Regions from separate parts of the Streptomyces arenae genome, predicted to be linked through region 1. Evidence: riboswitches for the same ligand, from Rfam matches in the RefSeq annotation. Region 1 holds a riboswitch; each other region holds the start of a gene.
The links. Region 1 has a riboswitch for cyclic di-AMP ahead of MB828_RS09285 (M23 family metallopeptidase). Riboswitches for the same ligand answer to the same signal wherever they lie in the genome.
Positions count from the first base shown of each region.

Region 2: linked by a shared signal. The riboswitch ahead of MB828_RS40240 (transglycosylase family protein) and the one ahead of MB828_RS09285 (M23 family metallopeptidase) in region 1 are both predicted to bind cyclic di-AMP.
Region 3: linked by a shared signal. The riboswitch ahead of MB828_RS35570 (M23 family metallopeptidase) and the one ahead of MB828_RS09285 (M23 family metallopeptidase) in region 1 are both predicted to bind cyclic di-AMP.
Region 4: linked by a shared signal. The riboswitch ahead of MB828_RS21335 (NlpC/P60 family protein) and the one ahead of MB828_RS09285 (M23 family metallopeptidase) in region 1 are both predicted to bind cyclic di-AMP.

Region 1 is NZ_JAKQYH010000018.1:20,942-26,139, reverse strand. It holds gene MB828_RS09300 (MarR family winged helix-turn-helix transcriptional regulator) at 9-533, opposite strand; gene MB828_RS09295 (dihydrofolate reductase family protein) at 641-1,780, shown strand; tRNA gene MB828_RS09290 (tRNA-Met) at 1,860-1,933, shown strand; cyclic di-AMP (ydaO/yuaA leader) riboswitch at 2,254-2,413, shown strand; gene MB828_RS09285 (M23 family metallopeptidase) at 2,423-3,457, shown strand; gene MB828_RS09280 (aldo/keto reductase) at 3,621-4,583, shown strand; gene MB828_RS09275 (PrsW family intramembrane metalloprotease) at 4,740-5,198, opposite strand, start outside.
Region 2 is NZ_JAKQYH010000087.1:207,483-212,680, forward strand. It holds gene MB828_RS40225 (nucleoside triphosphate pyrophosphohydrolase) at 1-784, shown strand, start outside; gene MB828_RS40230 (cytochrome P450 family protein) at 788-2,074, shown strand; gene MB828_RS40235 (transglycosylase family protein) at 2,278-3,282, shown strand; cyclic di-AMP (ydaO/yuaA leader) riboswitch at 3,464-3,667, shown strand; gene MB828_RS40240 (transglycosylase family protein) at 3,671-4,369, shown strand; gene eno (phosphopyruvate hydratase) at 4,714-5,198, shown strand, end outside.
Region 3 is NZ_JAKQYH010000072.1:300,324-305,521, forward strand. It holds gene MB828_RS35565 (DUF6250 domain-containing protein) at 1-641, opposite strand, end outside; gene MB828_RS35570 (M23 family metallopeptidase) at 831-1,751, opposite strand; cyclic di-AMP (ydaO/yuaA leader) riboswitch at 1,756-1,916, opposite strand; gene MB828_RS35575 (alpha-galactosidase) at 2,224-4,308, opposite strand; gene MB828_RS35580 (tyrosine-protein phosphatase) at 4,484-5,198, shown strand, end outside.
Region 4 is NZ_JAKQYH010000048.1:19,457-24,654, forward strand. It holds gene pcrA (DNA helicase PcrA) at 1-2,060, opposite strand, end outside; cyclic di-AMP (ydaO/yuaA leader) riboswitch at 2,344-2,501, shown strand; gene MB828_RS21335 (NlpC/P60 family protein) at 2,509-3,687, shown strand; gene MB828_RS21340 (tellurite resistance/C4-dicarboxylate transporter family protein) at 3,779-4,744, shown strand; gene MB828_RS21345 (hypothetical protein) at 4,764-5,117, opposite strand.

The sequences.
Region 1 (5,198 bases):
ACCGGGGTTCACGAACCGGAACAGGGTGACGACCGCCGTCGCCACGGCACCTCGTCCGCCGTCGGCCGCGGGGTCGACGCGTCGCCCTCCAGCGCCCGCGCGATCACGGAGCTGATCTCCTCCAACTGCCCCACCTGGTCCTCGGAGAGCCGGTCGAACACCGCCGCCCGTACCGTCTCCACATGGCCCGGCGCGGTGCGCTCCAGCACCGCCATGCCCTCGTCCGTCAGGATCGCGAAGCTGCTCCGCTTGTCCCACTGGCAGTCCTCGCGCCGGATCAGCCCGTCCTTCTCCAGCCGGGTGACGGCGTACGTCAGCCGGCTCCGGGTGATCTTCGCCCTCGCCGCGAGGTCGGTCATCCGCAGCTTGCGCTCGGGTTCCTCGGAGAGGTTGGCCAGGATGCCGTAGTAGAGATGCGGCATGCCGGCGTCCTGCTGGAGCTGGCGGTCGATCGCGTCCTCCAGGAGGTTCGTCGCCGCCATGAACGCGCGCCAGGCGCGCTGCTCCTTCGGGGTGAGCCAGCGAGTCGTCATAAGGCCAGTGTAGGTTTGTTTCAAACTTTAACCAAGCTTCCGGTTCACACCCCGCCCGCCGCCGGAAGTGTTCACACCCCGCCCGCCGCCGAGAGTGAGCGCGTCCGATGCCGTACCCCCACGTCCTGCTGTCCGCCGCCGTCTCCCTCGACGGCTACCTCGACGACACCGGTCCCGAGCGGTTGCTGCTCTCCTCCCCGGCCGACTTCGACCGCGTCGACGAGGTGCGGTCCACCGCCGACGCGGTCCTGGTCGGCGCCGGCACGATCCGCGCGGACAACCCCCGCCTCCTGGTGTACTCCGAGGAGCGCCGCGCCGCCCGGCTCGCCGCCGGCCGGCCCGAGTACCCGCTCAAGGTCACGGTCACCGCGACCGGCGACCTCGACCCGGACGCGCGGTTCTGGCACACGGGCGGCGAGAAGATCCTCTACACGACGGATGCGGGCGCCGAGCGGGCGCTGGCGCTGGGCATCGCCGCCGACGTCGTCCCGCTGGGCCCCGACCTCGACTGGCCCGCGCTGCTGACCCACCTCCACGAGGTGCGGGGCGTGGACCGCCTGATGGTGGAGGGTGGTGGCACCGTGCACACCCAGCTGCTCCAGCAGGGCCTCGCCGACGAGCTCCAGCTGGTCCTCGCCCCTGTCCTGGTCGGCGACCCGAAGGCGCCGCGTCTGTTCGGCCCCGGCGGCTACCAGGGCGGCCGCCTGCGCCTGCTGGAGACCCGCCGGATCGAGGACGTCGTCCTGGCCCGCTACGAGCCCACCGCGCCCGGCGTGGGCGGCTCGGCGTCCGCCGCCGACCGGCACTGGCTGCGGCTCGCCTGCGAGCTGGCGGCCGAGTGCCCGCCCTCGCGGACCGCGTTCAGCGTCGGCGCGGTGGTGGTCGCCGCCGATGGCACGGAGCTGGCCCGCGGCCACTCCCGGGAGGCCGGTGACCCGGCGGCCCACGCGGAGGAGGCGGCGCTGGCCAAGATCTCCCCGGCCGACCCCCGGCTGTCCACGGCCACGGTCTACACCAGCCTGGAACCCTGCACCCACCGCGCCTCCCGCCCGCACCCGTGCGCCGAGCTGATCCTCGCGGCGGGGGTACGCCGGGTGGTCACGGCCTGGCGCGAACCCGACACGTTCGTACGGGCGGCCGACGGGACGGGGATGCTGCGGGAGCAGGGGGTGGCGGTGCTGGTGCTGGGGCAGTACGAGGCCCTGGCCAAGGCGCCCAACGCCCACCTGGAGACGCCTCCCGCCTAGCGCTCGGCCACCGGCCGCGGCCCCCTCCCGTAACTGATGTGACTCGCACTCTTCCGATGACGTATGCTGGTGTCACCGACGCGGGGTGGAGCAGCTCGGTAGCTCGCTGGGCTCATAACCCAGAGGTCGCAGGTTCAAATCCTGTCCCCGCTACTGAAACCCAGGGCCGGAATCCGATGATGGATTCCGGCCCTGGGTCTTTTTGTACGCGCCCTCAGGCGTCGTCAGGCGTCGTCACGCAGGGTGCGCGGACGACGCCCCTCCGCATCACATCTGAGTCACCATCAAAACGCGTGTGACACCTGATCCGATCGGAGAGTGCGGTCGACTCGACCGTTTTCGACCGGTCATGGCAGGTAAGTCCATGCTGTGGAAGCTTAATGATCAAGGCGAATGGCTTGGAATCTGACAGCCGGGTCTATTAACGTTCGATAACGCAGCGCGGTCGTCCCAGCCGTCACCCGAGTCGGCTCCGTGCGCACGCGCCGAATCCCGTCAAGGGAACCGGGGAACCACCACCTTGGGGTGAATCGCACGGCTGCCGCCGAGTACGAATCGGCCGGTATACGCGCGTAGGAGACCTTCCCGCTCCGAACCCGTCAGCTAACCCGGTAGGCGGCGGAAGGAAAGGAGTGCGCCCGCGTGGCGTCCAACCCGTCTGCCCCCACAGCCCCGTTCGCACCCGGCCGGCGTCAGCCCGACACCTTCGGCTACGGCAGCTACCGCAGCGACGAGGGCCCCTGGGAGGAGTGGAACCCCACCGAGGAGTCCCTCGCCCCCGAACGAGGCCGGCACCGGGTCGCCAAGCAGCGCGGCGGCGGGCTCGCCCGCAGCTCCACGGTCCTCGGCGTCGGCGTGATCGCCGCCGTCGGCGCGGGCGGCATGGCCAGCGCCAACACCGGCCACCGGCCGGTCTCCATCTCCCTGCCGGACCTGCCGTCCGTCGGCTCCCTGCTCGGTGAGGACGGCGGCCACCAGGCCACGCAGACCGCGCTCAGCAGCGTCACCACGACGACCGCCACCGACGCGGACGACTCCTCCGCCGACGCGGGCGAGGCGCTGCGCAGCCGGATCATCGCCCAGGCCGAGCGGCAGCAGAGCCAGCTCGACAGCAAGGCCAGTGCCAAGGCCGTGGCCGCCGCCGACAAGGCGGTCGCCACCGCGGAGGCCAAGGCAGAACAGGCCGCCGCCGCCAAGGCGAGCGACGCCAAGGACAAGGCCGTCGCCGCGGCCAAGCAGAAGGCCGAGCAGGCCCGGCTCGCCGCGCTGGCCAAGCAGTACACGCTGCCGGTCGTGTCGTACACGATCACCGGCACGTTCGGTCAGGCCGGGTCCATGTGGTCCTCCGGCTACCACACCGGCCTCGACTTCGCCGCGCCCACCGGCACCATCATCAAGGCCGTCCACGGCGGCACGATCACCGAGGCGGGCTGGGCCGGTTCCTACGGCTACCGCACGATCCTCACCCTGGACGACGGCACCGAGCTGTGGTTCTGCCACCAGTCCTCGATCGGCGTCAAGGTCGGCCAGAAGGTCGCCACCGGTGATGTCATCGGCCGTGTCGGCGCCACCGGCAACGTCACCGGCCCGCACCTCCACCTGGAGGTCCACCCCGGCGGCCAGGCCACCGGCATCGACCCCATGACCTGGCTCCGCGGCAAGGGCCTCAACCCCTGACGGAACCTCCACCTGTCCCCGGCGGCCCGACGGCACCCCCCGATGTCGAGGCCGCCGGTCAGGTGTCTCCGGCGCGCCTCGGGCCCGCGCCCGGACCTCCGCTTTTACGAGAACTTCGTATCGCGTGGGATGGCCGGCCTGCCTGGGCGCGTTGGAATGGAGCATGACTGCTTCTTCCGCTTCCCCCGTTCTCCGTAAGCTCGGCGCCTCCGACCTGGAGGTCTTCCCGCTCGCCCTCGGTGGCAACGTCTTCGGCTGGACCGCCGACGAGGCCACCTCCTTCGCCGTCCTCGACGCGTACGCGGCCGCGGGCGGCAACTTCGTCGACACCGCCGACTCCTACTCGGCGTGGATCGAGGGCAACCAGGGCGGCGAGTCCGAGACGATCATCGGCAGGTGGGTCAAGGCCCGCGGCAACCGCGACGACGTCGTGATCGCCACGAAGGTCAGCCAGCACCCCGAGTACCAGGGGCTGTCCGCCGCCAACATCAAGGCCGCCGCCGACGCGTCCCTGCGCCGCCTCGGCACCGACCACATCGACCTCTACTACACGCACTTCGACAAGCCCGAGGTGCCGGTCGAGGAGATCATCGGAGCGCTGGACGAGCTGGTGCGGGCGGGCAAGGTACGGCACATCGCCGCGTCCAACATCAGCGCCGAGCGGCTCCAGGAGTCCCTCGACTTCTCCGACCGCGAGGGCCTGGCCCGGTACGTCGCCCTCCAGCCCCACTACAACCTGGTCTCCCGGGACACCTACGAGGGCCCCCTCCAGGACCTCGCCTCCCGCACCGGCCTCGCCGCGGTTCCGTACTACGCCCTGGCCTCCGGCTTCCTCACCGGCAAGTACCGCCCCGGTACGACGGTCGACAGCGCCCGCGCGGGCGGCGCCGCCAAGCACCTGGAGTCCGAGCGCGGGCAGCGGGTCCTGACCGCGCTGGACGAGGTCGCCGAGGCCCACGCGGCCCCCGTCCCCACGGTCGCCCTGGCCTGGCTGGCCGCCCAGCCCACCGTCGCGGCCCCGATCGCCTCGGCCCGCACGGTGGACCAGCTCCCGGCCCTGCTGGAAGTGGCGAACCTGACCCTGACGGAGCAGGACCTGCAAAAACTGACGACGGCTTCTGCCTGACGGTGACGAAGGCCGCGGCCTGAAGGTGGCGGGGCGGTGGCCCGGCTGCTCTCCGCTCCCCCCCTTCTCCGTCGGCGCTCGCGTTCGTCTTCGCCGCGACGGTGTTCGGCCACGGCGGTGCGGGTCGGCGGTGTCAGGGCGGGCCGCGCCCCGTGCCTACGACCGGTACGGGTTGTAGGCCGGTGCCGGGACTGCCGATCCGTACCAGGCCGGTGCCCCGTAGACCGGGGTGACCGGGTAGCCGTACCCCGCGCCCGCCGTCCGGGCCGCGTACTCCAGGGCGGGGCGGGCGAGTTCCCGCCGGCTCCACAGCTCGGTCAGCAGTTCCCGTTCCCGTACGACGAAGTCGGCCTCCGCCCGCCCCCGCTGCCCCCGGCGCCGCAGCAGCGCCAGCGTCGTCGCGTACCCCTCGTACTCGGCGACCGCCCGCCCCGCCGGCTTCCCGAAGTGGTACGCGGCGTACTCCCGGGCCATCTGCCGGGCCCGCATCGACCCGAGGACGAACGGCTCGGCCGCGCCCAGCCAGCCCGCGTAGACGTACGCGGGCAGCTCCTCCCGCACGGCCCGCAGCTCCCGCTGCCGCGTCCAGATCGCCAGCCAGGTCAGCAGCCCGAA
Region 2 (5,198 bases), on a different contig from region 1:
CGCCCCCACCGCCGAGGAACTGGTCGACCACTGCGCCGGCGGCCGCACCGTGGTGGTCGTGGCGACGGGCGAGGGCGAGCCCGCGCTCACGGACGGCCTGGCCCGCCTGGCCGGCTCCGGCCGGGTCCGGATGCCCGAGCTGGAACTGCTCCCCGCCTCCTACGACCTGCCCGGCGCCCGTCTCCTCGACCTCGTCCAGGTCATGGACCGCATCCGCGAGGAGTGCCCCTGGTCGTCCCAGAAGACCCACGAGGGCCTGGCGAAGTACGCCATCGAGGAGGCGTACGAACTCGTCGAGGCGATCGAGGCCGGTGACCGCGACGAACTGCGCGAGGAACTGGGCGACGTCCTCCTCCAGGTCGTCTTCCACGCCCGGATAGCGGAGGAGGACCCGGAGGCCCCCTTCTCGGTCGACGACGTGGCCGCGGGGATCGTCGCCAAACTCATCCACCGCCACCCGCACGTCTTCGGCGACGAGACGGCGTCCACGCCGGAGGAGGTCAAGGAGCACTGGCTGCGCAAGAAGGCGGTCGAGAAGCAGCGCAAGTCGGTGACCGACGGCGTGCCCCTCGGCCAGCCCGGCCTCGCCCTCGCCGCCAAGCTCACCTCCCGCGTCCGCACCGCCGGCCTGGACGTCCCCGTCCCCACCGGCGAAGGCATCGGCTACGAACTCCTGGCCCTGGCCGCCCGCGCCGAAACAGAGGGCGTGGACCCGGAAGCGGCCCTGAGAGCAGCGGCCCGCGCGTACCGGGACGCGATCCGGCGGACCGAAGGACAGGACTGAGGAGTGACCGACCAGCCCCACCCGGCCGCCACCGCCCGGGCCGCAACCGCCCCCGAACTCTTCACCTGGGAGTTCGCGACCGACCCCTACCCTGCCTACGCCTGGCTCCGCGAGCACGCCCCCGTGCACCGCGCCACCCTCCCGAGCGGTGTGGAGGCCTGGCTGGTCACCCGGTACGCCGATGCCAGACAGACCCTCGCGGACCCCCGGCTCAGCAAGAACCCGGCGCATCACGACGAGCCCGCGCACGCCAGGGGGAAGACCGGGATCCCCGGCGAGCGCAAGGCCGAGTTGATGACCCACCTGCTGAACATCGACCCGCCGGACCACACCCGGCTGCGGCGGCTGGTCAGCAAGGCGTTCACACCGCGCCGGGTGGCCGAGTTCACGCCCCGGGTGCAGGAGCTGACCGACCGGCTCATCGACGGGTTCGCGGACAAGGGGGAGGCGGACCTCATCCACGACTTCGCCTTTCCGCTCCCCATCTACGCCATCTGCGACCTGCTGGGCGTCCCCCGGGAGGACCAGGACGACTTCCGGGACTGGGCGGGGATGATGATCCGGCACGGAGGCGGGCCGAGGGGCGGGGTGGCGCGGTCCGTGAAGAAGATGCGCGGGTATCTGGCCGAGCTGATCCACCGCAAACGGGAGGCGCTGCCGGCCGAGCCGGGCCCCGGGGAGGACCTGATCTCCGGGCTCATCAGAGCATCCGACCACGGTGAGCACCTCACCGAGAACGAGGCCGCCGCCATGGCCTTCATCCTGCTGTTCGCCGGTTTCGAAACCACCGTCAACTTGATAGGTAACGGCGTGTACGCCCTGCTCACGCACCCCGAGCAGCATGCCCGCCTGCGGGACTCCCTGGCCGCCGGGGAGCGCGGCCTCCTGGAGACCGGGGTGGAGGAACTCCTGCGCTACGACGGCCCGGTGGAGCTGGCCACCTGGCGGTTCGCCACCGAGCCGCTGGTCGTCGGCGGACAGCACATCGCGGCAGGCGACCCGGTCCTCGTCGTACTCGCGGCCGCCGACCGGGACCCGGAGCGGTTCGCCGAACCGGACACGCTCGACCTCTCCCGGCGGGACAACCAGCACCTCGGATACGGCCACGGCATCCACTACTGCCTCGGTGCCCCGCTCGCCCGGCTCGAAGGGCAGACGGCGCTCGCCACCCTGCTCACCCGCCTCCCCGACCTGCGACTCGCGGCGGACGAGGGGGAGTTGCGGTGGCGGGGCGGGCTCATCATGCGCGGACTGCGCACGCTCCCCGTGGCGTTCACCCCCGAGGCGTGACAGCCCGGCGTCCGGCTGCCTCCGGGGCCTCCGTTCGGCCCCCACGTACCAAAGGTGACCAGCACTCAAGTCTGTGATCTTCACGTGATCTGCGCGGCATTAACTTGTGACAAGTGATCGTCTGCCGATACGTTCACCCATCAGCGCGGCGCCCTCGCGGGACCCGCCGTGCCGCTCATCGCTGTCGCTCGAAAGGTTTCCGCATGCTCTCCGGGAACGGTCGTCACCGTCGCCCCCGTCAGGCTCCGGCGCTCCTCGTGGCGGCCGGCGTGACCGGCTCCGCGATCGCCATTCCGCTGCTCGGCGCCGCGAGCGCCAACGCGGCCGACGGCACGACCTGGGACAAGGTGGCCGAGTGCGAGAGCGCCGGTTCCTGGAGCATGGACAGCGGCAACGGCTACTACGGCGGCCTGCAGATGTCCCAGGACGACTGGGACAAGTACGGCGGTTCGGACTACGCCGCGACGCCCGACCAGGCGAGCCGCTCGCAGCAGATCGCGGTCGCCGAGAAGATACTCGCGGACCAGGGCACCAAGCCCTGGCGGACCTGCGCCCTGCTGGCCGGGCTGTCGTCGGACGACGCCTCGGTGGACGTCGACACGGGCCTCGACGGATCGGGTGACGCGTCCGGGTCCGCGGACGACTCCTCCGACGCGTCCTCCGGGCTGTCCGACTCGTCCACCCCGGCCGGCTCCGGCTCCTCGTCGACGGCGAAGGGCTCCGGGACCGAGTCCGCGAGCCCGTCGCCGAGTTCCGGCGCGAGCGACGACTCCGGGAAGGACACGTCCCACAAGTCCGGCAAGACGGACAAGTCGTCGTCTTCCGGCTCCGCCACGCCCAAGGCGAGCGAGAACCCCGTCATCGCGGACGACGACAGCGACTCGGACAATTCATGGCAGACCGGCAGTTCTTGGAGTCTGGTCGACACGGGCGCCGTCAGTGGCGGCGGCAAGCACCGCGGTGACTCGGCGGACGAAAGCGTGACAAACGGTCAGAAGGCCGCATCCTCCGGTCGTCACGCCTCCGTGGCGGCCGGCACGTACACCGTCCGCGATGGCGACACCCTCGCCTCCATCGCCGACTCCCTTGGCCTGGACGGCGGATGGCGCGCGCTCTATGCCGCGAACAAGGCGGACATCGGTGCCGACCCGAACAACATCGCAGCCGGTCAGACCCTGAAACTCAGCAGCGAATCGGACGAAAAGTAGCGGGAGTTGACGTCCCGCTTCGGGGCTAATGCCCGTTTTGGTGAAAGTGTGGGATGAGTCTCAGAAGCCCTGATCATCTTTGAAATTCACCTGATCGTCTGTTTACGGTCGAGGCCGCTCGTCACCACGAGCCCCGGCTGTCGCAACGCCGAGTCCTGCCAGCGACCGCCCGGGAACAGTCGTCGCGCAAGCGCCGTAGGCAGGAGCGGGGGACCCAAGGTAAGCGCCGGGTCCGGCAGTTGAGCCCACGAGGGCTCACGGCCGAAAGGCCGCCGGAACCGGCTAGGGGTGGAGCCGCGCGTCTCGCGAGAGCGGGCCGTGCGGCCGGGCAACTCAACCGGCCCGAACCCGACAGCTCACCTCGCAGGCGTCGGTGAGGGGATCCTCCATGCTGTTTTCCGGCAAGGGCAAGCACCGTCGTCCGTCCAAGGCCGTCCGCGCCATCGCCGTCGCCGGTGTCACCGGTGCCGCCGTCGCCGCCCCGCTGATGGCGGCCGGCAGCGCCTCCGCCGCCACCGCCTCCGAATGGGACACGGTCGCCCAGTGCGAGTCAGGCGGCAACTGGTCCATCAACACCGGCAACGGCTACTACGGCGGTCTGCAGTTCTCCGCCTCCACCTGGGCCGCGTACGGCGGCACCGCCTACGCCGCGCAGGCCAACCAGGCCTCCAAGGCCCAGCAGATCCAGATCGCCGAGAAGGTCCTCGCCGCCCAGGGCAAGGGTGCCTGGCCGGTCTGCGGCAAGGGTCTGTCCGGCGCCGCCTACACCGGCGGCAGCACCAGCTCGTCCAGCTCCAGCTCCTCCGGCTCGTCGAGCAGCGGCTCCAGCAGCAGCCGTACGACCGACACGCAGGCCGCCTCCCGGTCCGCCGAGCGTCCGGCCGCGTCCAAGACCGTCTCCACCCCGACCGGCAAGAAGGTCAAGAAGGGCGACGGCGAGTACAAGGTCGTCAAGGGTGACACCCTCAGCTCGATCGCCGAGAAGCACAAGGTCAAGGGTGGCTGGCAGGCGCTGTTCAAGCTGAACAAGGACATCGTCGAGGACGCCGACTTCATCTACCCCGGCCAGCAGCTGCACCTGAAGTAAGACCCAGCTGAATCACAGCCCCCTCTCAACCGTGGTCCGCATAGTGGGGACCACGTGAGGGCCGCCCCCGTCCCCCACGGGCCCCCGCTCCGGTGCGTCTCCCCCCGAACGCACCGGAGCGGGGTTTCTCTTTGCGGTTGTCGCTTGACCCGCTCTTCTTCCGTTCTTCATGCGGGGCCCCCTTTGTTCCGCGCATGAACAATGAGTACCGTCAGGGTGTCCACGGGCCGGTCGGTCGGCCGGCTGACGGCCCTGGGACGGTTAGGCTCTAGTCGCAAGGCTGAGCAAGGGCCGACAAGGCCCGCGTGCGCCCCGCACAACCAGCGTCACATCCCAAGAAGGAGATGCTCGTGCCGTCCATCGACGTCGTCGTAGCCCGGGAAATCCTGGACTCCCGAGGCAACCCCACGGTCGAGGTCGAGGTCGGCCTCGACGACGGCAGCACGGGTCGTGCCGCCGTCCCGTCCGGCGCCTCCACCGGTGCCTTCGAGGCCATCGAGCTCCGTGACGGCGACCCCAACCGCTACCTCGGCAAGGGTGTCGAGAAGGCCGTCCTCGCCGTGATCGAGCAGATCGGTCCGGAGCTGGTCGGCTACGACGCCACCGAGCAGCGCCTGATCGACCAGGCCATGTTCGACCTGGATGCCACCGACAACAAGGGCTCGCTCGGCGCCAACGCCATCCTCGGCGTCTCCCTCGCCGTCGCGCACGCCGCCTCCGAGGCGTCCGACCTGCCGCTGTTCCGCTACCTGGGTGGCCCGAACGCGCACCTGCTGCCCGTCCCGATGATGAACATCCTCAACGGCGGCTCGCACGCGGACTCCAACGT
Region 3 (5,198 bases), on a different contig from region 1:
AAGTGCCCACCCGTGTACGGCTGCGGGTCGGTGTAGTCGAACACCAGCCGCCGGTTGTTCCACCAGCGGACCACCGGGCCGTCGGAGACGATCCGGACGTGGTTGGGTTCGTTCGGCACGAGCAGCGGCTCGGTGTAGTCGTAGACCAGCGGCCGGACGCCGGGCTCGCCGACGTAACGGCGCAGCCGGGTCGTGGTGTTGTAGTTGGCGCCGTAGCCGGCGTAGTACGTCGTGAGGTAGTCGTACTCGGCGAGCGCGCCGTGCCGCGGGGTGGCGAACAGGTCGTCCGGGGAGCGCACGTCGGTGGCGTTCCAGAAGTTGTTGAGGTCGGAGACGCGGTCGTCGGGGCCGCCCGCCGAGACCGGTGTGGCGGTGTACTCCAGGACGTACGGCCCTTCGAGCCGGCGCCGGAACCAGATCGTCGCCCCGGCGGGCACGTCGACCTCGAGGATCCCGTCCGTCGCGGCGACCGTTCCGCCCTGTTCCAGTTCCACCGACCACTGGCCCAGGCCGTGGCGGAAGTCGTCGTGGGCGAGCAGGCGGCGGTGCCGGGGTGCGGCACTCGCGGGCGGGGCGGGGGCGAGGGCCGCGAGCGCGGCTCCGGCGGCCAGAGCTCCGAAGGCTCGGCGGGTGGTCGTCATACGGCAGGTTCCTTCCGGCGTGACGAGGAGGTCGGAAAGCGCTTTCACCCAACGGAGATCACTGTGCCGTCGCCGGAGCTCCGCTGTCGACACCTGGCACGTCCGCGCCACGAGATGGACATACCGAAGGCCGGACCCGGGGATCGGGGGTCCGGCCTTCGGAGTGCGTGTCAGACCAGTGGGCGCCCGTCAGCCGACGGCGAGGCCCTTCGAGCGGAGGTAGCCGACCGGGTCCACGTCCGAGCCGTAGTCGGGGGTGGTGCGGATCTCGAAGTGGAGGTGCGGGCCGGTCACGTTGCCGGTCGCGCCGGAGAGGCCGATCTGCTGGCCCGCGGTCACGGTCTGGCCGGCCGAGACGGAGAGCGCGGAGAGGTGGCCGTACTGGGCGTAGTAGCCGTCGGCGAGCCGGATGACGACCTGGTTGCCGTAGGCGCCGCCCCAGCCGGCCGTGACGACCGTGCCTTCGCCGACGGCCTTCACGGGGGTGCCGGTCGGGACGACGAAGTCGACGCCCGTGTGGTAGCCGCTGGACCACATGCTGCCGGACACGTGGTAGCCGGTGCCGACGGCGGCCCCGCTGACCGGGAGGGTGAAGCCGGAGGCGGTCGCCGTGGACGCGGTCGACGTGGACCCATCCGACGTGGACGCCGGCGAGGGGGTGGACGACCGGGTCCCCTGCCGGGTGCCGGAGTCCGTCGCGCCGGACGCCGTGGCGCCGCGGCCGCCGAGGACGAGCTTGAGGCCGGGGTGGATCAGCGAGGGGTTGTCGCCGACGGCCTGCCGGTTGTCGGCGTAGAGCCGGTGCCAGCCACCGCTGACGTCCTGGTCACGGGCGATCTTCGAGAGGTAGTCGCCGGGCACCACGGTGTAGGTGCGGTGCGCGGCCCGCGCGGTGGCGGACCGCTTCGCCGTCGCCTGCTTCACGGCCGCCTTCTCGGCGGCCGGTATCGACTGCGGGGCCCGCGCGGAAATGGACTGCGGGGTGGCCGCGTGGGCGCCGGTGGCCCCCATGAGCGGCAGGGCCAGCGCGGCGCCGCCGGTTCCGGCGACGGCCATCGAACGAGTGAGGCGCTGGGGCCTGGGACGGCGGTGCTTACCCTTCGCGGGCATGGCGCGTTCCTCTCCGGCGCCTGCGAGGTGAGCTGTCGGGTTCGGGCTGGAGCTGCCCGGCCACGCATCGCTGCGTCGCTGCACCCCTGGCCGTCCCGGGAACCGGAACAGGCGGTCGTACCTGGTGGGTCCCCCGCTCCTGCCGGGCACGGGTGAGTGTGTGGGGACTCCGGGCGGCGGCAGGATTAGGCGTTCCGTCCGGATGCGTGGCGAACGTAAGCGAGCAGGACGCACGCGGACAAGCGAACGGTTCCCGCCGTCCCGGTGCCCCGTGATCCTTTACCGGAATTCCCCGTCACCCTCCGTGGATTCCGATCTTTCCCCTATTACCGATTCCCCAGGAAAAGCACCGGAATTACGTGGACATGACGCGCGACGGACGGTCACGGATATGACGCTCCTCACGCACGTCACGCCACGTCCTCTTATTCCAGAGCGAGTTGTGATTAAGCGGTTAATTCGGGCAGAAGGATCAGATGCGGCGGAGTCGGATGACCGTCGCGTCCAGGTCGCCCTTGAGGCCGGTACGCAGTCCGTGGTGCAACAGGACGGCACCCCGGTGCACTTCGCCCGTTTCGCGGCATTCGTACGACGCCGTCGGGTCGAGGCCCCGCAGCCGCAGCGCGGGCGCGGGTTCGCCGTAGCTCTGCGCCTGGAGCCAGGCGAGGACGGCGGTCTCGTCGCCCAGGGTGTACTGCACCGCGCTGAGCCCGCCCGTCGGCGGCCGCAGCCGGAACTGGTCGCCGCGCTGCACCAGCGGCCGGATCTCCTTGTACAGCTCCACCCAGCGGCCGGCCTCGGCTAGCTCCTCCTCGGTCCACTTCGAGAGGTCGCCGCCGACCCCGAGCGCCCCCGCCATGGAACTGACGAACCGGAACCGCAGGCTGCTGACCCGGTCGTTGAGCTGGTGGTTCGGGCTGTCGGTGACCCAGGCGGACATCACCCGGGCGGGGTGGATCTGGCTGAAGCCGTGCTGGATGGCGAGCCGGTCCAGCGGGTCGGTGTTGTCGGAGGTCCACACCTCGTCGGTACGGCTCATGATGCCGAGGTCGATCCGGCCGCCACCGCCGGAGCAGGACTCGATGGCTACGTTCGGATGGGCCGCGCGGATCCGGTCGAGCAGGGCGTACAGCCCGCGCACGTGGTCCACCCACAGGCGCTGCGGGTAGGGCTCGCCCGGCCAGCCCGCGTCGGTGAAGCAGCGGTTGAAGTCCCACTTGACGTAGTCGATCGGGGCGCTGGACAGCAGGGCGTCGAGCTGCTCCCAGAGGTACTCCTGGACGTCCTCGCGGGCGAGGTTGAGGACGAGCTGGTTGCGCAGTTCCGTCCGCTTCCGCCCCTGCTGGTACTGCACCCAGTCGGGGTGCGCGCGGTACAGGTCGCTGTCCGCGTTGACCATCTCGGGCTCCACCCAGATGCCGAACTGCATCCCCAGGGCGTGCACGTAGTCGCCGAGCGGCTTCAGGCCCTTCGGGAAGCGGTCCGGGTTGGGCGTCCAGTCGCCGAGACCGGCGTGGTCGCTGGTACGGGCGCCGAACCAGCCGTCGTCCACCACGAACAGTTCGACGCCGATCGCGGCGGCCCGCCGGGCGAGGGTGGCCTGCTGCTCCTCGGAGATGTCGAAGGTGGTGGCCTCCCAGGAGTTGAACAGCACCGGCCGGTCCCGGTCGGCGTCCGGGATGACGTACGCCCGCTGGTAGGCGTGCCAGGCGCGGCTGGCCCCGCCGAAGCCGCCGTCGGACCAGAGGGCCGCGAAGACGGGACTGGTGTACGACTCGCCCTCGGCCAGCGTCAGCAGGCCCGAGTCGTCGTAGCCGGCGCCGCCGGTGATCTGCACGCGCGCGTCCGGGAGTTGGGCGACGGCGATCCGCCAGGAGCCGGACCAGCCGAGGGCGCAGCCCCAGACCTCCCCGCGCTCCTCGGTGGCGTCGGTGTCCAGGGCGACCCAGGGCAGGTGCTGGTGGCCGGTGTGGCCGCGGCGGCTGCCGATGACCTTCTCGCCGTAGGTGAGCGGCGCGCTGACCAGCCGGGACTCGGCGGCCCAGCGGCCGTGCAGCTGGGAGAGGCGCCAGCCCTCGCGGTCCGGCAGTGTCCACGTGGCCGGGTCGGCGCGCAGCAGCTCCACGCGCGCGGGCCCCTCGTTGCCGACGGTCACCCAGCGCTCGACGACGTCGCCGCGCATCCGGTAGTGCAGGGTGATGACGATCTCGTCGTCCCGGAAGCGGAGCCGGAGTTCCTCGTCACCGGCGTCGCCGCCGGTCTCGTACGACTCGAAGGTCCACTCGGTGCCGCGGCGCTCCTCGGTGCGCACCGACAGCGCGGGGCGCACGAAGCGGGGACCGCCCTCGACGGGGTACTCCTCACGGCCGTCGAGCGGGGACTCGAAGGGCCAGTAGTCGGGCAGCGGCCGGACGGTGAGGGCTTCGGCGTCCTCCAGCCGGATCCTGGGCCCCCAGTGCAGGTGAAGGAGTTCGTCGGCCTCCGTGAGATGCAGCGCGTAGCTGCTGCCAGGGCCCGACAGGAGCCAGGTACGACCGTTTTCGGCGATGTCCACCATCGAGAAACCTCACACAGGTGCCAACAGATCCGCTCAAGCACGAACATCATCAAGGTCCGCGGCCCCGGAGGCAACGCCTGTGGACAACTCATTGCCCGTGGAAACCGATGTCGTATCGTCGACGCAGTGCCCGTCGGCGAGCCGCGCCGCCGGGACCGGCCGGGAGGAGCCCCCCGTGACGCAGCAGGTCCCGTCCACCGAGCCCGAGCTGGCCGGTGTGCGCAACTTCCGTGACGTGGGCGGCCTGCCGACCGTGGACGGGCGGCGGGTGCGGAACGGCGTGCTGTACCGCAGCGGGCACCTCGCGCACGCCACGGAACAGGACGCGGAGTTCCTCGCCTCCCTCGGCCTGCACACGATCTTCGACTTCCGCAACGCGGCCGACCAGAAGCTGGAGGGCCCGGACGTCGAGCTGCCGGGCGTGCGGAACGTGAACCTGCCGCTGAGCGACCCGGCGCACGGCGCCGAGTTCTGGACGATGGTCCGGGAGGGCGACATCGAGCAGCTGCGCGGGCTCCTGGGCGACGGCCGGGCCGCGGCCCGGATGGTCAGCTCGTACCGCGCGATCGTCAAGGACCGTACGGCGGAGCACGCGCGCGTGCTGCACGCCATCGCCGAGGACAGCGTCCCGGCGCTGATGCACTGCGCGGCCGGCAAGGACCGCGCGGGCATCTCGATCGCCGTGACGCTGCTCGCGGTGGGTGTGGAGCGGGACGCGATCCTCGCCGACTACCTGGAGTCCAACGCCAAGCACCGCCGCTACCGGGTGAAGCGCAGCGGCAGCGGGGACAGCGTGTACAGCCCCGAGGTGATGGAGCTGCTCAGCCCGCTCTTCGACGCCCGCGCGGAGTACCTGACGGCGGCCTTCGGGAGCATCGAGGAGACGTGGG
Region 4 (5,198 bases), on a different contig from region 1:
ACGTACGCGAGGCGCCGTTCCTCCTCCAGTTCCTTGGTCTGGCCGAGGGCGCGCATGTGCGGGAAGACGCCGTCCTCCATGCCGGTCAGGAAGACCACCGGGAACTCGAGGCCCTTGGCGGTGTGCAGGGTCATCAGGGTGATGACGCCGTCGCCGTTCTCGTCGTCGTCGGGGATCTGGTCGGAGTCGGCGACCAGGGCGACGCGCTCCAGGAAGTCGGCGAGGCCGCCCGCCGCCTCGCCTTCCTCGGACTCCTGCTCGAACTCCAGGGCCACGGAGGCGAGTTCCTGGAGGTTCTCGATACGGGTCTCGTCCTGCGGGTCCGTCGAGTTCTGCAACTCGGCCAGGTACCCGGTGCGTTCGTAGATCGCCTCCAGGACCGTGGCCGGTCCGGCACCGGACTCCACGACCGTACGGAGTTCCTCCATCAGCGTGTTGAACCGCTTGACCGCGTTCGTCGACCGCGCGGCCATGCCGTACGCCTCGTCGACGCGCCTGAGCGCCTGCGGGAAGCTGATCTTCTCGCGCTGGGCGAGGGCGTCGATCATCGCCTCCGCGCGGTCGCCGATACCGCGCTTGGGCACGTTCAGGATCCGGCGCAGCGGGACGGAGTCCTCCGGGTTGGCCAGCACCCGCAGATAGGCGAGGACGTCCCGGACCTCCTTGCGCTCGTAGAAGCGGACGCCGCCGACGACCTTGTAGGGCAGGCCGACGCGGATGAAGATCTCCTCGAAGACCCGGGACTGCGCGTTGGTGCGGTAGAAGACGGCGACATCGCCCGCCTTGGCCTCGCCCGCGTCCGTCAGACGGTCTATCTCCTCGGCGACGAACTGGGCCTCGTCGTGCTCGGTGTCGGCGACGTAGCCGGTGATCTGCGCGCCCGCGCCCGCGTTGGTCCACAGGTTCTTGGGGCGGCGGGACTCGTTGCGCTCGATGACCGCGTTGGCGGCGGAGAGGATCGTCTGCGTGGAGCGGTAGTTCTGCTCCAGCAGGATCGTCGTCGCGTTCGGGTAGTCCTCCTCGAACTGGAGGATGTTGCGGATCGTCGCGCCCCGGAAGGCGTAGATCGACTGGTCGGCGTCACCGACGACGCACAGCTCGGCGGGGGGCAGGTCGTGCTCGCCGGGCGGGGTGTCCTCATCGTGCGTACCGGTCCCGACCAGCTCGCGCACCAGCGCGTACTGGGCGTGGTTGGTGTCCTGGTACTCGTCGACCAGGACGTGCCGGAAGCGGCGGCGGTAGTGCTCGGCGACGTCCGGGAAGGCACGCAGCAGGTTGACCGTCGTCATGATCAGGTCGTCGAAGTCGAGGGCGTTCGCCTCGCGCAGCCGCGACTGGTACATGGCGTAGGCCTGGGCGAGGGTCTTCTCGAAGCCGTCACTCGCGCGGGCGGCGAAGTCCTCCTCGTCGACCAGTTCGTTCTTCAGGTTGCTGACCTGGGCGCTGAAGGACTTCGGCGGGTACCGCTTGGGGTCGAGGTCCAGGTCGCGGCAGACCAGGGCCATCAGGCGCTTGGAGTCGGCCGCGTCGTAGATCGAGAAGGAGGAGGTGAAGCCGAGCTTCTTGCTCTCCCTGCGGAGGATCCGCACGCACGCGCTGTGGAAGGTCATCACCCACATCGCGTTCGCGCGCGGGCCGACGAGCTGCTCGACGCGCTCCTTCATCTCGCCCGCGGCCTTGTTCGTGAAGGTGATCGCGAGGATCTGGCCCGGGTGTACCCCGCGCTCGCCCAGCAGGTGGGCGATGCGGTGGGTGAGCACCCGCGTCTTGCCGGAACCGGCGCCGGCCACGATGAGCAGCGGGGAACCGGCGTGCACCACGGCCGCCCGCTGGTTCTCGTTCAGCCCCTCCAGGAGCGCGGCCGCGTCCAGGGCCGGGCGGGCGGCGCCGTCGCGGTAGTAGGCGTCCCGGTCCGGGGGCACGTCGAACCGCCCGCCGAACAGGTCGTCCGGAACCGGCTCCGGTCCGTGCTCGTCCTCGGGCGGCGGCGGGGGTTCCTCCTCGTGGCCGCGCGGGGGCTGGAGGCTCGCCAGGAAGCTGTCGTCAAAGAGGCTGCTCATCGCTCTCCGAGTCTAGGGCGCGCCACCGACAACCGGTCCCCGCCCCGGAAACTCGCCCCCGCCACCGACGGAATCCACCCCGTCACGTTGGGTGATTCCGGGCAAGATGCCGTACGCCGCGACAAACCGGGCGCATGACTGGAGACGCAACGCTCAGGTCACGAAAATGTATCGGGCATATCGCACATCAACCTTCACACGGAGCACACGAGTTGGCTAGCGTGCCGGGCAGGCCGCACGACCTCACCGGCGAACGTCGCCGGGCCGCGCGGCCTCCGCCGAGTCCGGGGCGCCGCCGCGCATCCGGAGCCGGGGACCCACACCGACCTTGGGGTGAATCGGTCCCGCTGCCCCTCCGGGGGACGCACCGTAGGGCAACCCTTCCGACCCACCCGCCCGAACCCGACAGCTAACTCGGTAGGCGGAGCACTGGAAGGAGTCGCCTCCGTTGGCGTCGCACCGGAAGTCCCGCCCCTCCGCAACGCGCGTAGCAGGCATACGCACCCCCGCCCTGGCCACCGCCGCCCTCACCTCCGTGGCCCTGCTCTCCCAGACGGCCAACGCGGCGCCCTCCGAGGACGGCAGGCCGAGCCTGGAGGAGGTGGAGAAGAAGGTCGACGACCTCTACCGGCAGGCGGAGTCGGCGACCGAGAAGTACGACGCGGCCAAGGAGAAGACCGGCAAGCAGCGCCAGCGCGTCGACTCCATGCTCGACGACGTGGCCAGGCGCACGGACCGGCTGAACAAGGCGCGCGAGGAACTGGGGTCGTTCGCCGCCGCGCAGTACCGGACCGGGACCGAGGTCCCCCAGACGGCGACCTTCCTGCTCGCGAACGACCCGCAGGACTACTTCGACCAGTCGCAGCTGATGAACCGGCTGACCTCGCGCCAGAAGGACGCGGTCGACGACTACGTCACCCAGCAGTCGGCGACCATGAGGAAGCGGCAGGAGGCCGCCCGGAACCTCGAGTCGCTGACCGAGACACAGGACGACCTGAAGACCGCCAAGGCGACCGTCCAGACGAAACTGGCCTCCGCGCGGCAGCTGCTGTCGAAGCTGACGGCCGAGGAGAAGGCGCGGCTCGCGCAGATCGAGAAGAAGAAGCAGGAGGAGGCGGCCCGCAAGGCGGCGGAACTCGCGAAGCAGCAGGCGGCGGCCGCAGCCGAGCAGGACACCTCGTCGACGTCCTCGAGCGGCTCCACGTCCTCGTCGTCGTCATCGTCGTCCTCGTCGTCATCGTCGTCGTCCTCCTCCGGCTCCGCGTACGCCACGAAGGCCGCCAAGGCGATCGCCTTCGCCCGTGCGCAGATCGGCAAGCCGTACGTCTGGGGTGCGACCGGTCCCGGCTCCTACGACTGCTCCGGCCTCTCCCAGGCCGCCTGGAAGGCCGCGGGTGTCTCCCTGCCGCGCACCACCTACGACCAGGTGAACGCCGGCACGACCGTCTCCCTCGCCGACGCCCAGCCCGGCGACCTGGTCTTCTTCTACGACGACGTCAGCCACGTCGGCATCTACATCGGGAACGGCATGATGATCCACGCCCCCAAGCCCGGCGCGTACGTCCGGGAGGAGTCGATCTACTACGGCGGCGAGTCGATCATCCACAGCGTGGTGCGACCGGCCTGAACCACCCCCCTCCCACTGCCCGCGCGTATTTCGCGGGTCCCGCGCGCGTGGCCCGCTCGCACGGCGGTTGGTGCTCCTTAGCATCGGCACCATGTCCGGCATCTCACCCGTCCGCGCCTGGTGGGCGCAGCGCCCGCCGGCGGCCGGGGCCGCCGTGCTGGCCACCGGCATCGTCTCGGTGGGGCTGCGTCAGGCGGGGGCGGAGACCCTGTCCCGGATCGCGCTGGTGCTGGCCTGCGTGGCCTGGGTGGGGCTGGCCGCGAACTTCGTCCTGCGGCTGACCCTGGACCGTCCGCGGTGGCTGACGGAGGCGCGGACACCGGGCGCGCTCACCGCGGTGGCCGCCACGACCGTGCTGGGGACGCGGTTCTCGCTGCTCGGCCGGCAGCCCCTCGCCGAGGCACTGCTGGCGCTGGCGGCAGTGCTGTGGCCGCCGTTGCTCGTCCTCGTCGTACGGCACTGGAGGGGCCGCATGCCCGGTGCCGTGTTCCTGGGCTGTGTGGCCACCGAGGGGCTCGCCGTGCTCGGCGCGACGCTGGCGGCGGCCCTGAGCACGGCGTGGCTCGCACACTTGGCGCTGGTGCTGTTCTGGCTGGGGCTGGCCCTGTACGGCCTCGCGGTGCCCCATTTCGTGTGGCGGCAGGTCGTAGAGGGGCCCGGCGACCAGTGGGTGGCCGGCGGCGCGCTCGCGATCTCCGCGCTGGCCGGGGCGAAGCTGCTGGCCGCCGACAGCGCGCGGCTGTACCTGTGGAACGACGACGACCGTGGCGTCCTGCGCACGGTCTCGGTCGCGCTGCTGATCCTGGACCTGGCCTGGTACGTCGTGCTGCTGGCCGCGGAGGTGGTCAGGCCCCGGCCGCGCTACGACGTGCGGCGCTGGGCGACGGTGTTCCCGATGGGGATGACGGCGGCGGCGACGCTGTCGGTCGCGGCCGTCTGCCTGCCGTGGCTGGACGGGCTGGGCCGGGTGCTGGTGTGGGTCGCGGTGGCGGCGTGGCTCGCGGTGGCCGCCGGGGCGGTGCTGACGACCCGCGCCGCCCTCGGGAAGGCGTCCTGAGCGGGATGGCCGGCGAGGATCACGTCCACAGCACGGCGATGAAGACGTTCACCATGGTCAGCGCGCCCACCAGCGCGAAGGCCCCCTTCTCCACCTTCTCGTCGTCACGTTTCACGTAGACGAGCCCGAGGATCACGATCAGCAGGGCGAGTTTCACGCCGATCTTGATGGTGTTGACGTGATGGCCGTCGGCCTCGTTGAGGCCGACCAGGACCACGCCGGTGGCGAGCATGGTGAACGCGCCGTGCAGCATCCCGGGGACGAACCGGGCCGTGCCCTGGCCCATCGCCTTCATCTGGGTGAGGAAGCCGCCGAGGAGCGCGGCGATGCCGATGATGTGCAGGCCGACGAAGAGATGGATGAGTACGTCCATGGCCCGGAGCCTAATCAGGGCCAGCGAGAGCGCCGGGCACCGGCCCCTCCCTTCCGCGCGGCCGGACGCGTGGCCCCGAGG